Regions from separate parts of the Variovorax sp. Soil_C_17 genome, predicted to be linked through region 1. Evidence: riboswitches for the same ligand, from Rfam matches in the RefSeq annotation. Region 1 holds a riboswitch; the other holds the start of a gene.

The links. A riboswitch is a leader RNA that binds a small molecule or an ion and turns the genes downstream of it on or off. The one in region 1 is predicted to bind glycine.
Region 2: another riboswitch for glycine. It lies ahead of AC3A6Y_RS06490 (D-amino acid dehydrogenase); the one in region 1 lies ahead of gcvT (glycine cleavage system aminomethyltransferase GcvT).

What each region holds. Positions count from the first base shown of each region.
Region 1 is NZ_JBDGIT010000002.1:549,783-554,926, forward strand. Features, by position in the region: gene gcvP (aminomethyl-transferring glycine dehydrogenase) at 1-913, opposite strand, end outside; gene gcvH (glycine cleavage system protein GcvH) at 960-1,331, opposite strand; gene gcvT (glycine cleavage system aminomethyltransferase GcvT) at 1,378-2,550, opposite strand; glycine riboswitch at 2,587-2,699, opposite strand; glycine riboswitch at 2,715-2,813, opposite strand; gene AC3A6Y_RS11255 (hypothetical protein) at 2,832-3,743, opposite strand; gene AC3A6Y_RS11260 (TRAP transporter large permease) at 3,989-5,144, opposite strand, start outside.
Region 2 is NZ_JBDGIT010000001.1:1,345,208-1,350,351, reverse strand. Features, by position in the region: gene AC3A6Y_RS06505 (MFS transporter) at 1-1,757, opposite strand, end outside; gene AC3A6Y_RS06500 (hypothetical protein) at 1,781-2,626, opposite strand; gene AC3A6Y_RS06495 (helix-turn-helix domain-containing protein) at 2,748-3,482, shown strand; glycine riboswitch at 3,553-3,656, shown strand; glycine riboswitch at 3,661-3,766, shown strand; gene AC3A6Y_RS06490 (D-amino acid dehydrogenase) at 3,860-5,128, shown strand; gene AC3A6Y_RS06485 (LysR family transcriptional regulator) at 5,132-5,144, opposite strand, start outside.

The DNA of each region.
Region 1 (5,144 bases):
GCTTGAACTCGTCGCGGCAGGCCAGGTACGCCGCATGCGGGCCGCCGTTGCACAGGGGCATGCCGAAGCGCTGCGTGGTGCCGCAGACGATGTCGGCGTCCCATTCGCCGGGCGGGGCCAGCAGGGTGAGCGCCAGCAGGTCGGCCGCCACGCAGAAGGCGGCGTCGCAGGCGTGGGCATGGCCGGCCAGGGGGCGCAGGTCGTGCACGTGGCCGGTGGTGGCCGGGTACTGCGCCAGCGCGCCGAAGAAATCGCCGCCGGCCATCAGGTGCGGCAGCGTCTCGGAGACGGTGCTGACCTTGACCTCGATGCCCAGGGGCGCGGCGCGCGTCTTGATGACCTCGATGGTCTGCGGATGGCAGTCGCCCGAGACCAGAAACACCTTGCTCTTGCTCTTCACGCTGCGGCGTGCGAGCGTCATCGCCTCGGCGGCGGCGGTGGCCTCGTCGAGCATCGAGGCGTTGGCGATCGCCATGCCGGTCAGGTCGCACACCATGGTCTGGAAGTTGAGCAGCGCCTCCATGCGGCCTTGCGAGATCTCGGCCTGGTAGGGCGTGTAGGCCGTGTACCAGGCCGGGTTCTCCAGCAGGTTGCGCAGGATCACGCCGGGCGTGTGGGTGCCGTAGTAGCCCTGGCCGATGAAGTTGCGCGCCACCTTGTTCTTCGCCGCGATGGCGCGCAGCTCGGCCAGCGCGCCGGCCTCGGTCACGGGCGCGGGAAGCTGCATCGGATGGCTGCGGCGGATGGCCGGCGGCACGATGCCGTCGATCAGCTCGGCGCGCGTCTTCGAGCCGACGGCAGCGAGCATGCGCGCTTCGTCCTCGGCCTCGATGCCGATGTGGCGGGCGATGAATTCGCCGGCATTCTCGAGATCGGCGAGGGTGGGCAAGGAGGGCAGGGAGGACTTCGGCATGGAGAGGCTCAGGGGAGGGGGAACAAACGCGGCGGCTGTCGGCTTTTCAGTTTTCGTCGGCGAACTTGTCGTAGGCGGTCTTGTCGAGCAGGGCATCGAGCTGGGCGGGGTCGGTGATCTTCATCTTGAAGAACCAGCCTTCGCCTTCGGGCGCGCTGTTGGCCAGCGAGGGGTCGGCGCGCAGCGCCTCGTTGACCTCGGTGATCTCGCCCGCGACCGGCATGAAGACGTCGGCCGCGGCCTTGACCGACTCCACCACGCCGGCGACTTCGCCCTGGGCATAGCCCTGGCCAACCTCCGGCAGGTCGACGAAGACCACGTCGCCCAGCGCATCCTGCGCATGCAGCGTGATGCCGACGGTGGCGTTTTCGCCTTCGGCGTTGACCCACTCGTGGTCCTTGGTGTATTTGATGGTCATTGGCATGGCTCCTGGGGAAGGGGAAAGAACGAAGAACAAATAGAAACTAGCCGCGCCAGTAGCGTGCCGGCACGAAAGGCAGGGTGCTGACTTCCATCGGCACCGGCTTGCCGCGCACGATGGCTTGCAGGCGGGTGCCGGGCTCGGCGTAGGCGAGGGCGACATAGCCCATGGCGATCGGCCGGTCGACCGTGGGGCCCAGCAGGCCGCTGGTCACCTGGCCGATGGGCAGGCCTTCGAAGGACTCGAGCAGCGTGCCGTCGCGCACCGGCACGCGCTCCAGCGCCACCAGGCCGACGCGCTTGCGCTTGAGCGTCTCGTGGTCGAGGCGGCCGGCCGTGCCGCTGTCGGCCGTGAGCTGCGCCAGCACCCGCGCCGCGCCGGGAAAGCCGCCCTCGCGCGCACCGCCGCTGCGGCGCACCTTTTGCATGGCCCAGTTGAGCGAGGCCTCGACCGGGGTGGTCGTGGTGTCGATGTCATTGCCGTAGAGGCACAGGCCGGCTTCGAGGCGCAGCGAATTGCGCGCACCCAGGCCGACGGGCTGCACCTCCGGCTGCGCGAGCAGCAGGCGGGCCAGCGCCTCGGCATCAGGGGCGGCGACCGAGATCTCGAAGCCGTCCTCGCCGGTGTAGCCGCTGCGCGTGGCGAAGGCCGCGATGCCGCCGATCTGCACCTTGCCGCCGGTCATGAAGACGAAGCGCTCGATGCCGGGCGACAGGCGCGCCAGCACGGCCGCGGCCTGCGGGCCCTGCAGGGCGAGCAGGGCGTTGTCGGGCAGGGGCAGCACCTTGCAGCGCTGGCCGATCCTGGCCTGGATGTGGGCGATGTCGGCGGCCTTGCAGGCGCCGTTGACGATGACGAAGATGGAATCGCCGCCCTCGTTGAAGAACATCAGGTCGTCGAGGATGCCGCCTTCGTCGTTCAGCAGCAGGCCATAGCGCTGCTTGCCGGGCGCCAGGCCGATCACGTCGACCGGCATCAAGGTCTCGAAGGCGGCAGCGGCATCGGGCCCGACCAGGCGCAGCTGGCCCATGTGCGAGATGTCGAAGAGGCCAGCGGCCGTTCGCGTGTGCCTGTGCTCGGCCATCAGGCCGGCGGGATATTGCACCGGCATCGAATAGCCCGCGAAGGGCACCATGCGGGCGCCGAGCTCCACGTGGAGGTTGTACAGCGGGGTCTTTTGCAGATCGTCGGGAGCAGAGGCCAAGGCACTCTCCATCAGGGGCAGTCCAGATCCATGGCGGCAAAGCCATGGGCCACCCCTGCTGTCCGCTTTACCTGAGAGATTCGCCCCACGATCGGGGTTTGCTCCTTCGGTGGGCAGGCGCCATCAAAAGCGAAGCGCCGCCTCTCTCCAGCAAGGAAACGCCCGAAAAACGGGCGCCTCGTCAGTCCTTTTGCCTGAGCGTTCGGGCCCGTTCTTCGAGGGGCCCTGCGCCTTCGGCGGCCCCGCGCTGCGGGGCTCTCTCCTGACCGGGTCGAGTGTAAGGGAAACCGCGCCTACGACCGCTCCAGCCGCAGCCGGCGCAGCAGGAATTTCTCCCACAGCTTGTCCGAGAGGAACTGCAGGGAGCGCCGCACGTGCTCGCGCAGGTTGCGGGCATCGTAGGGCGAGCGGATGTCGGCGCCTGCCTGGCGCGCGCGCAGGCTCAGCATGTGTTCCGAGAGGCAGCAGCGCGCCTTCATGCGCAGGTCCTCGAAGTTCTCGGCGCCGAGCGGGCTGGCCTTGTGCCATTCGTGATCCCATTTGAAGCGGCGCCGCTTCTGCTCGCCCTCGCCGTCGTCGCTGATCAGCCAGGCGGAGACGAAATCGACATACGCCTCGCCCACATGGTCGCGGAACACGCCGCGGCCGGGCTCGAACTGCTCGTTCACCAGCGAATCCAGCAGCGCGTTGCCGGGCGAAAGCGTGCCCAGCCGGTGGCGCAGGGTGTTGTTCATCGCGAAGCAGTAGGTCGAGACCCATTCGAGCAGCGGCCCCATGGGGGTCATCGTCGAGCGCGGGAAGTCGTTGATCTCGCCGAAGAGCCAGGGGCCCGGATGCAGGGCGAGCTTGCGGATCTCGCCGCCGAAGCGCTCGAGCCGCCGTTCGCTCCAGGCGTGGTTGAGGGCCACCGTGTCGTTCGAGAAGATCCACACGTCGGGCTGCTCGCCGCGCGCGAGGAGGGTCTCGACGCCGGTGTCCCAGCCGGAGAACTCGCGGTTGCTGTTGTCGCCGGTGACCACCAGGCCTTGCGCGGAGTTCGTGCCGGTCGCGCTTTCGGCAGGCGTGGCGCTGGCGTTGTCGACGATCACGCTGGAGAAGCGGTCGCCATCCTGGGCCAGGCGGATTCGCAGCTTGTCCAGCACCTGGAGCGAACGCTCGCGGTGCTGGTCGCCGAATTCCAAGTGAACGAAACCGTAGCTTGTCATTTGCCTTCAGTGGAGAGAAGAAAAGAGAAGCGGCGGGTTGTCGCCCCATGCGTCCCCGCCGGTTGCGGCCGCATGAAGATGTTACCGCCTGAACGCGGAAACGGCGACACAGACTGCGCGAGGCAGCCGCAACTCTCCAAGCCTATTCAAGAACGAGGCGTGCTGCGTGTCAGCCAAGGCGCCGTGGCGGGGTCCATGCTGTAACCCTTGTTTTCAGCGCACGGCTGCGGCCCCCCACGCGGGGGCTACTTCGCGTAGACCAGGTCGCGCAGCCCCAGCGAGATGCCCGGCACGTAAGTGATGACCATCAGGCAGGCCAGGATCACCAGCACGAAGGGCACCAGGTGCGTGACGATGCGGTCCAGCGAGATGCGCGCCACGGTGCAGGCGGCGAACAGGTTGACGCCGAAGGGCGGCGTGATCATGCCGAGCGCCAGGTTGACGACCATCACCAGCCCGAAGTGCACCGGGTCGATCCCGAAGTGCATCGCCACCGGCGCCAGGATGGGCGCCAGCACGATGATGGCCGCGCTGGTCTCGATGAACATGCCGATGACGAACAGCGCCGCATTCACGCCCAGCAGAAACAGGGCCGGCGACTGCAGCACGGCCTGCAGCCAGTGGCCGATGGCCTCGGGCACGCCGGCGCGCGTGATCAGGAAAGCGAAGAGGCCCGCGTTGGCGATGATGAACATGATCACCGACGACGAAATCACCGACTTGCGCAGCACCGCGTAGAGCTGCGGCAGCTTGATCTCGCGGTAGATCAGCATGCCGACGACGAGCGCATAAAGCACCGCCACCGCCGAGGCCTCGGTCGGCGTGAAGATGCCGCCGTAGATGCCGCCGAGGATGATCACCGGCATCAGCAATGCCCAGCCGGCGCGCCAGGTGGCGACGCCGACGCCCAGCCGGCCGTCGCCGTCGTTCTTGCCCAGGCCCTTGATCTTGCAATAGACGTAGACGAAGGCCATCAGCGCCAGGCTGATCAGGATGCCCGGGCCGAAGCCGGCGATGAAGAGCTCGCCGATCGACACCTCGGCGCTCACGCCGTAGAGGATCATCGGGATCGAGGGCGGGATGATCACGCCCAGCTCGGCGCTCGTGGCCTGCAGCGCTGCCGCGTAGCTGGTGGGATAGCCGTGCTTGATCAACGCCGGAATCAGGATGGCGCCGATGGCGAAGGTGGTGGCCACCGACGAGCCCGACACCGCGGCGAAGATCATGCAGGTCAGCACGCAGGTCATCGGCAGGCCGCCTTGCACGCCGCCCACCAGGCTCTTGGCGAAATCCACCAGCCGGCGCGAGATGCCGCCGGTCTCCATGAGGTTGCCGGCCAGGATGAAGAAGGGAATGGCCGCGAGCGGAAACTTGTTGATCGCGTTGAACATCTCCTTGACG
Region 2 (5,144 bases), on a different contig from region 1:
ATCACCGGCACGTCGATGCCCTCGGCGCGAGCGTGTTCGAGGATCTTCATCACGCCACCCTTGAAGGGCTGCAGCGTGCCGTCGCGCGTGATGGCGCCCTCGGGGAATATGGCGAGCAGATCGCCCTCGCGCAGCACCTGCACGGCACTGGCGAAAGCCGCCTCATAGGCCGTCGGGTTTTCCTTTTGGGATGCGATCGGAATGGCCTTGGCCAAGCGAAACAGCCAGCCGAGCACCGGCACGCGGAAGATGCGGTGGTCCATGATGAAGCGGATCGGCCGCGGGCTGGCGGCCATCAGCAGCACGGCGTCGATGAAGCTCACATGGTTGCAAACCAGCACGGCGGCACCTTCGGCCGGGATGTGCTCCTCCCCCTTCACGTCGAAGCGGTAGACCACGTGCGATAGCAGCCAGGCGGAGAAGCGCAGCAGATACTCCGGCACCAACATGAAGATGTAGAAGGCAACCACCGCGTTGGCGATGCCGGTGAAGAGGAAGATCTGCGGAATCGTGAAGCCGGCCTTGAGCAGCGCGCCTGCGATCACCGCGCTGGCGATCATGAAGAGGGCATTGAGGATGTTGTTGGCGGCGATGATGCGTGCGCGGTGCGTGGGCTGGCTGCGCAGCTGGATCAGTGCGTACATCGGCACGCTGTAGAGTCCGGCGAAGAGCGACAGCAGGCCCAGGTCGGCCATCACCCGCCAGTGGGCCGGCTGGGCCAGGAAACCGGTCAAGCCCATCTCGCTGGCAGCCGACAGGCCACGCGATGCGAAGTACAGGTCGATGGCGAACACGCTCATGCCGATCGCACCGAGCGGTACCAGGCCGATCTCCACCTGACGCCGGCTGAGCGTCTCGCACAGCAGCGAGCCGATGCCGATGCCGATCGAGAACACCACCAGCAGCAGCGAGGCCACCTGCTCGTTGCCGTGCAGCACCTCCTTGGCGAAGCTCGGGAACTGGCTCAAAAAGACGGCGCCGAAGAACCACATCCACGAAATGCCCAACAGGGAGCGGAACACCACCAGGTTGCCGTGCGCCAGCCGCAGATTGCGCCAGGTCTCGCTGACCGGATTCCAGTTGATCAACAAGCCCGGATCGGTCGCCGGAATGCGCGGAATCGCCTGCGCCACGCCCCGCCCCACCAGCGCCAGCAGCAGGCAAGCCACGGCCACTGTCGTGTGGCCGATGCCCGGAAGTGCGACCAACAGGCCGCCGGCCACCTGCCCCAGCAGGATGGCGATGAAGGTGCCCATCTCGACCATGCCGTTGCCGCCGGTGAGCTCGCGCGCATCGAGCACCTGCGGCAGGTAGGCGAACTTGACCGGCCCGAAGAGCGTCGAATGCAGCCCCATCAGGAAGACACAGGCCAGCAGCAGCACCGCGTCGGCGCGCATGAAGCCCCAGGCGGCCAGCACCATGATCGCGATCTCGAGATTCTTGACGAAGCGAATCATCTTCGTCTTGTCGTATTTGTCGGTGAGCTGCCCGGCCGTCGCCGAGAACAGCAGGAAGGGCAGGATGAACAGCGCGCCGATCGCCAGCCCCGCCATCGCGGGCGGCATCCAGCTCAGTTGCAGCTGGTAGGTGACCATCACCGTGAAGGCGAACTTGAACAGGTTGTCGTTCGCCGCCCCTGCGAACTGCGTCCAGAAGAAGGGTGCGAAGCGCCGCTGCCCGAGCAGGGCGAACTGGTTGGCGTGCGCGTTCGGCGTGGGCGCGCTGGATGCAACGGAGGCGTCGGCGGGTGTCGTCATTCGAATCGCCCTGGCGGGCTCCTTCAGGCCGTCACGGCGGCCGCGCCCGGATTGTGCCGCAGCGTCTGGCGGCCCATGGCCTGCAGAGCGTGAAGCACGGGCAGCGCCGCCAATGCCGCCGTCAGGTGCTTGAGGCTGTGGCCGGCCAGCAGGTGATGCGTTGCCTCGTAGATGGCACGGTCGGACAGCTCGAACAGCTTGGCCAGCGCATAGAAGAAGATCACCCAGCCCAGCCGCAGGCCGATGGCGCCCGGTGCGGGCTGCCGGACGAGCGCCAGCACGAGCACCAGCAGCATGCCGCCGAACTGGACCAGTGCCCACGGCATCACGTTGCCCGTTTCCTGGCAGACGGCCACCGCCAGCAAGCCGGAGCCGAGCACGAACCAGGCCGCCGGCCAGCCGGCGCGCGCGCTCACCCTTTCGCAGACAGCGCAGCCGATCAGCCCGGCAAAGGCCACCGTCATTCCGGCACGGTCCGCCGCCAGGCGCAGGGCGTCGGGTTGCAGGTGGTAGAAGGCCGAGCCGGCGGCCGTGATGACCAGGCCGGCGAAGAACATCCAGGCGCAGTCGAGCAGGTTGACGGGCGGCTGGGCCACCGCGTGGTGCAGCGGCACCGCGTCCTGCACGTGCTCGTGCGCCTGGTCGTGCCAGTGGAGCCAGCGCAAGCCCCAGACGCCCAGCGCCGCGAAGGGCAGGTTGCTCAGCACGTCCATCGCGTGGGGAAGGCCGAACCAGTCGCGCTCATCGGCAAAGGGGGCGCCACCCGTCCCCGGCGAAGGCAGCGATGGCCCGGCGACTGCCAGCAGCAGAAGCAAGGCGAAGAAGAAGAACAGAACACGTTCGCGGGGGGAGAGGAGCGTGAGGGGCATGGCGGTTCCCGGTGAGAGGTCGGTGCGGCGGAATGTAGGTTGTCAACCTCCGAAGGAGCATCGAGAATCGATACGGAGTACTTTTTCACGCCCGCCGGTATCGAAAACCAATACCCGATCCATGAGCACCACCATCGACCTCGTCCAGGCTCTCAAGAACGAGCTGAAGACCGCCCACATGACCTATGCGGACCTCGCCAAGTCGCTGGACATGGCCGAGTCCAGCGTCAAGCGCATGCTCGCCAAGGGCGACATGCCGCTCACGCGGGTCGATGCGATCTGCCGGGCGCTGAAAATCGACTTCGCCGAACTGGCGCGGCGCGTCGCCGATGCACAGCCGCTGCTCAAGGAGCTGACGCTCGAGCAGGAAAAGGCGGTGGTCAAGGACAAGAAGCTGCTGCTCCTGGCCATCTGCGTGCTCAGCCAGTGGACGCTGGAGCAGATCGTCGCCGCCTACCGGATCAGCGAGGCCGAATGCATCGGCTACCTGGCACAGTTGGACCGCATCGGCATCATCGAGCTGCGACCACTCAACCGCTACCGGCTCAAGCTCGCCAAGACCTTCCGCTGGCGCCCCCACGGGCCGGTGATGGACTTCTTCCGCGAAAACGTGGTGCTGGACTACTACCGCGGCGGCTTCGACGGGCCGGCCGAGGGCCTGCTGCTGGTGCACGGCTCGATCAGCAAGAGCCTGGCCCCGGCCTTCCTCGACCGCCTGCAACGCGTGGCCCAGGATTTCGCCCAGCAGCACCAGACCGACCAGAAGCTCTCGCCCAAGGAGCGCGAGGGCTACACGCTGCTGCTGGGCATGCGCAACTGGGAGTTCGAGCTCTTCACCCGACTTCGCCGGGCCTGAGGCGATCGAGATCGAGGCGGCAGGGCACCCGCAGCCACGCTTGGTGACATGGCCCGGGCCGCCTACAATCCGCCCCACTGCAGGAGAGCGGGCCGCTGCGAGGCGGCCCCACCGAAGGCGCAAACTCCCATAAACGCTCAGGTCGGCTCGCAACCACGAGCCTGTACTGCACCAACTGTCAAAGCCGTCTGGAGAGCCGTCGCGCCACGCGACGCACCGAAGGAGCAAGTCCGCTGCGGGCGCAGCGGATGAATCTCTCAGGTACCGAGGACAGGGGGAGCGGCAACTCGGACGCGTGCGCCGGTTGCTTTTTTCTTTTTCACGAGCTTCCATTGCTTTCGTCGCGTCCGAGCGTTGCAACCTGAAAGGTTCCTGCAATGCGCGTGATCGTTCTCGGCGCCGGCCTGCTCGGCGTCACCTCGGCCTATTACCTCCGCCAACTCGGCCACGAAGTGACCGTGATCGACCGGCAGGCCAAGCCGGCCGCCGAAACCAGCTTCGCCAACGGCGGCCAGATCTCGGTGAGCCATGCCGAGCCCTGGGCCAATCCCGGCGCACCGCTCAAGCTGCTGCAATGGCTGGGCAAGGAAGATGCGCCGCTGCTCTTCCGCCTGCGCGGCGACCTGCGCCAGTGGCTCTGGGGCCTGGCCTTCCTGCGCGAATGCACGCCGGCGCGCACCCGCCGCAACATCGAGCAGATCGTGCGCCTGGGCACTTACAGCCGGGATCTGCTGCAGCAGCTGCGCCGCGACAAGGGACTGCAGTACGAGCAGCGCACCCAAGGCATCCTGCACTTCTACACCACGCAGAAGGAGTTCGACGGCGCGCTCAAGCCGGCCGAGCAGATGCGGGCCCTCGGCTGCGAGCGCCGCGTGGTCTCGGCCGACGAGGCGGTGCGCATCGAGCCGGCGCTGGCCCACATCCGGCCCCAGCTGGCCGGCGCCACCTACACGGCCGAGGACGAGTCGGGCGATGCGAACCGCTTCGCGCGCGAGCTGGTCGCGCTGGCCGCGGCCGACGGCGTGCAGTTCCTCATGAGCCACACCGTCACCGCACTGCGTGAGGCGGGCGGGCGCATCGACCACGTGGAGGCCACCGACAGCGAGGGCCGCTTCCAGCGCATCCGCGGCGATGCCGTCGTGCTGGCGATGGGTTCGCTGTCGCCGCTCTACGCCGCGCCGCTGGGCATCCGGCTGCCGATCTACCCGGCCAAGGGCTACTCGGTCACGCTGCCGGTGAAGGACGCCACGAAGGCACACCAGGTCTCGCTGACCGACGACGAGTACAAGCTGGTTTTCTCGCGCTACACCTCGGAAAGCGGCGACCGGCTGCGCATCGCGGGCACGGCCGAGCTCAACGGCTACGACCGCGACCTCAATCGCGTGCGCTGCGAGGCCATCGTGCGGCGCGTGGAAGCGCTCTTCCCCGGTGCCGGCGACACGTCGCGCGCGCAGTTCTGGACGGGCCTGCGTCCCGCCACGCCCAGCAATGTGCCGCTGATCGGCCGCACGCGCCTGCCCAACCTGTTCCTCAACACCGGCCACGGCACGCTGGGCTGGACCCACGCCTGCGGCTCGGGGAGATCGATCGCGCGCATCGTGAGCGGGCTGAAGCCCGAGGTCGACTTCGCTTTTGCCGGCGCCTGAGGCTCAGTCGCGCATC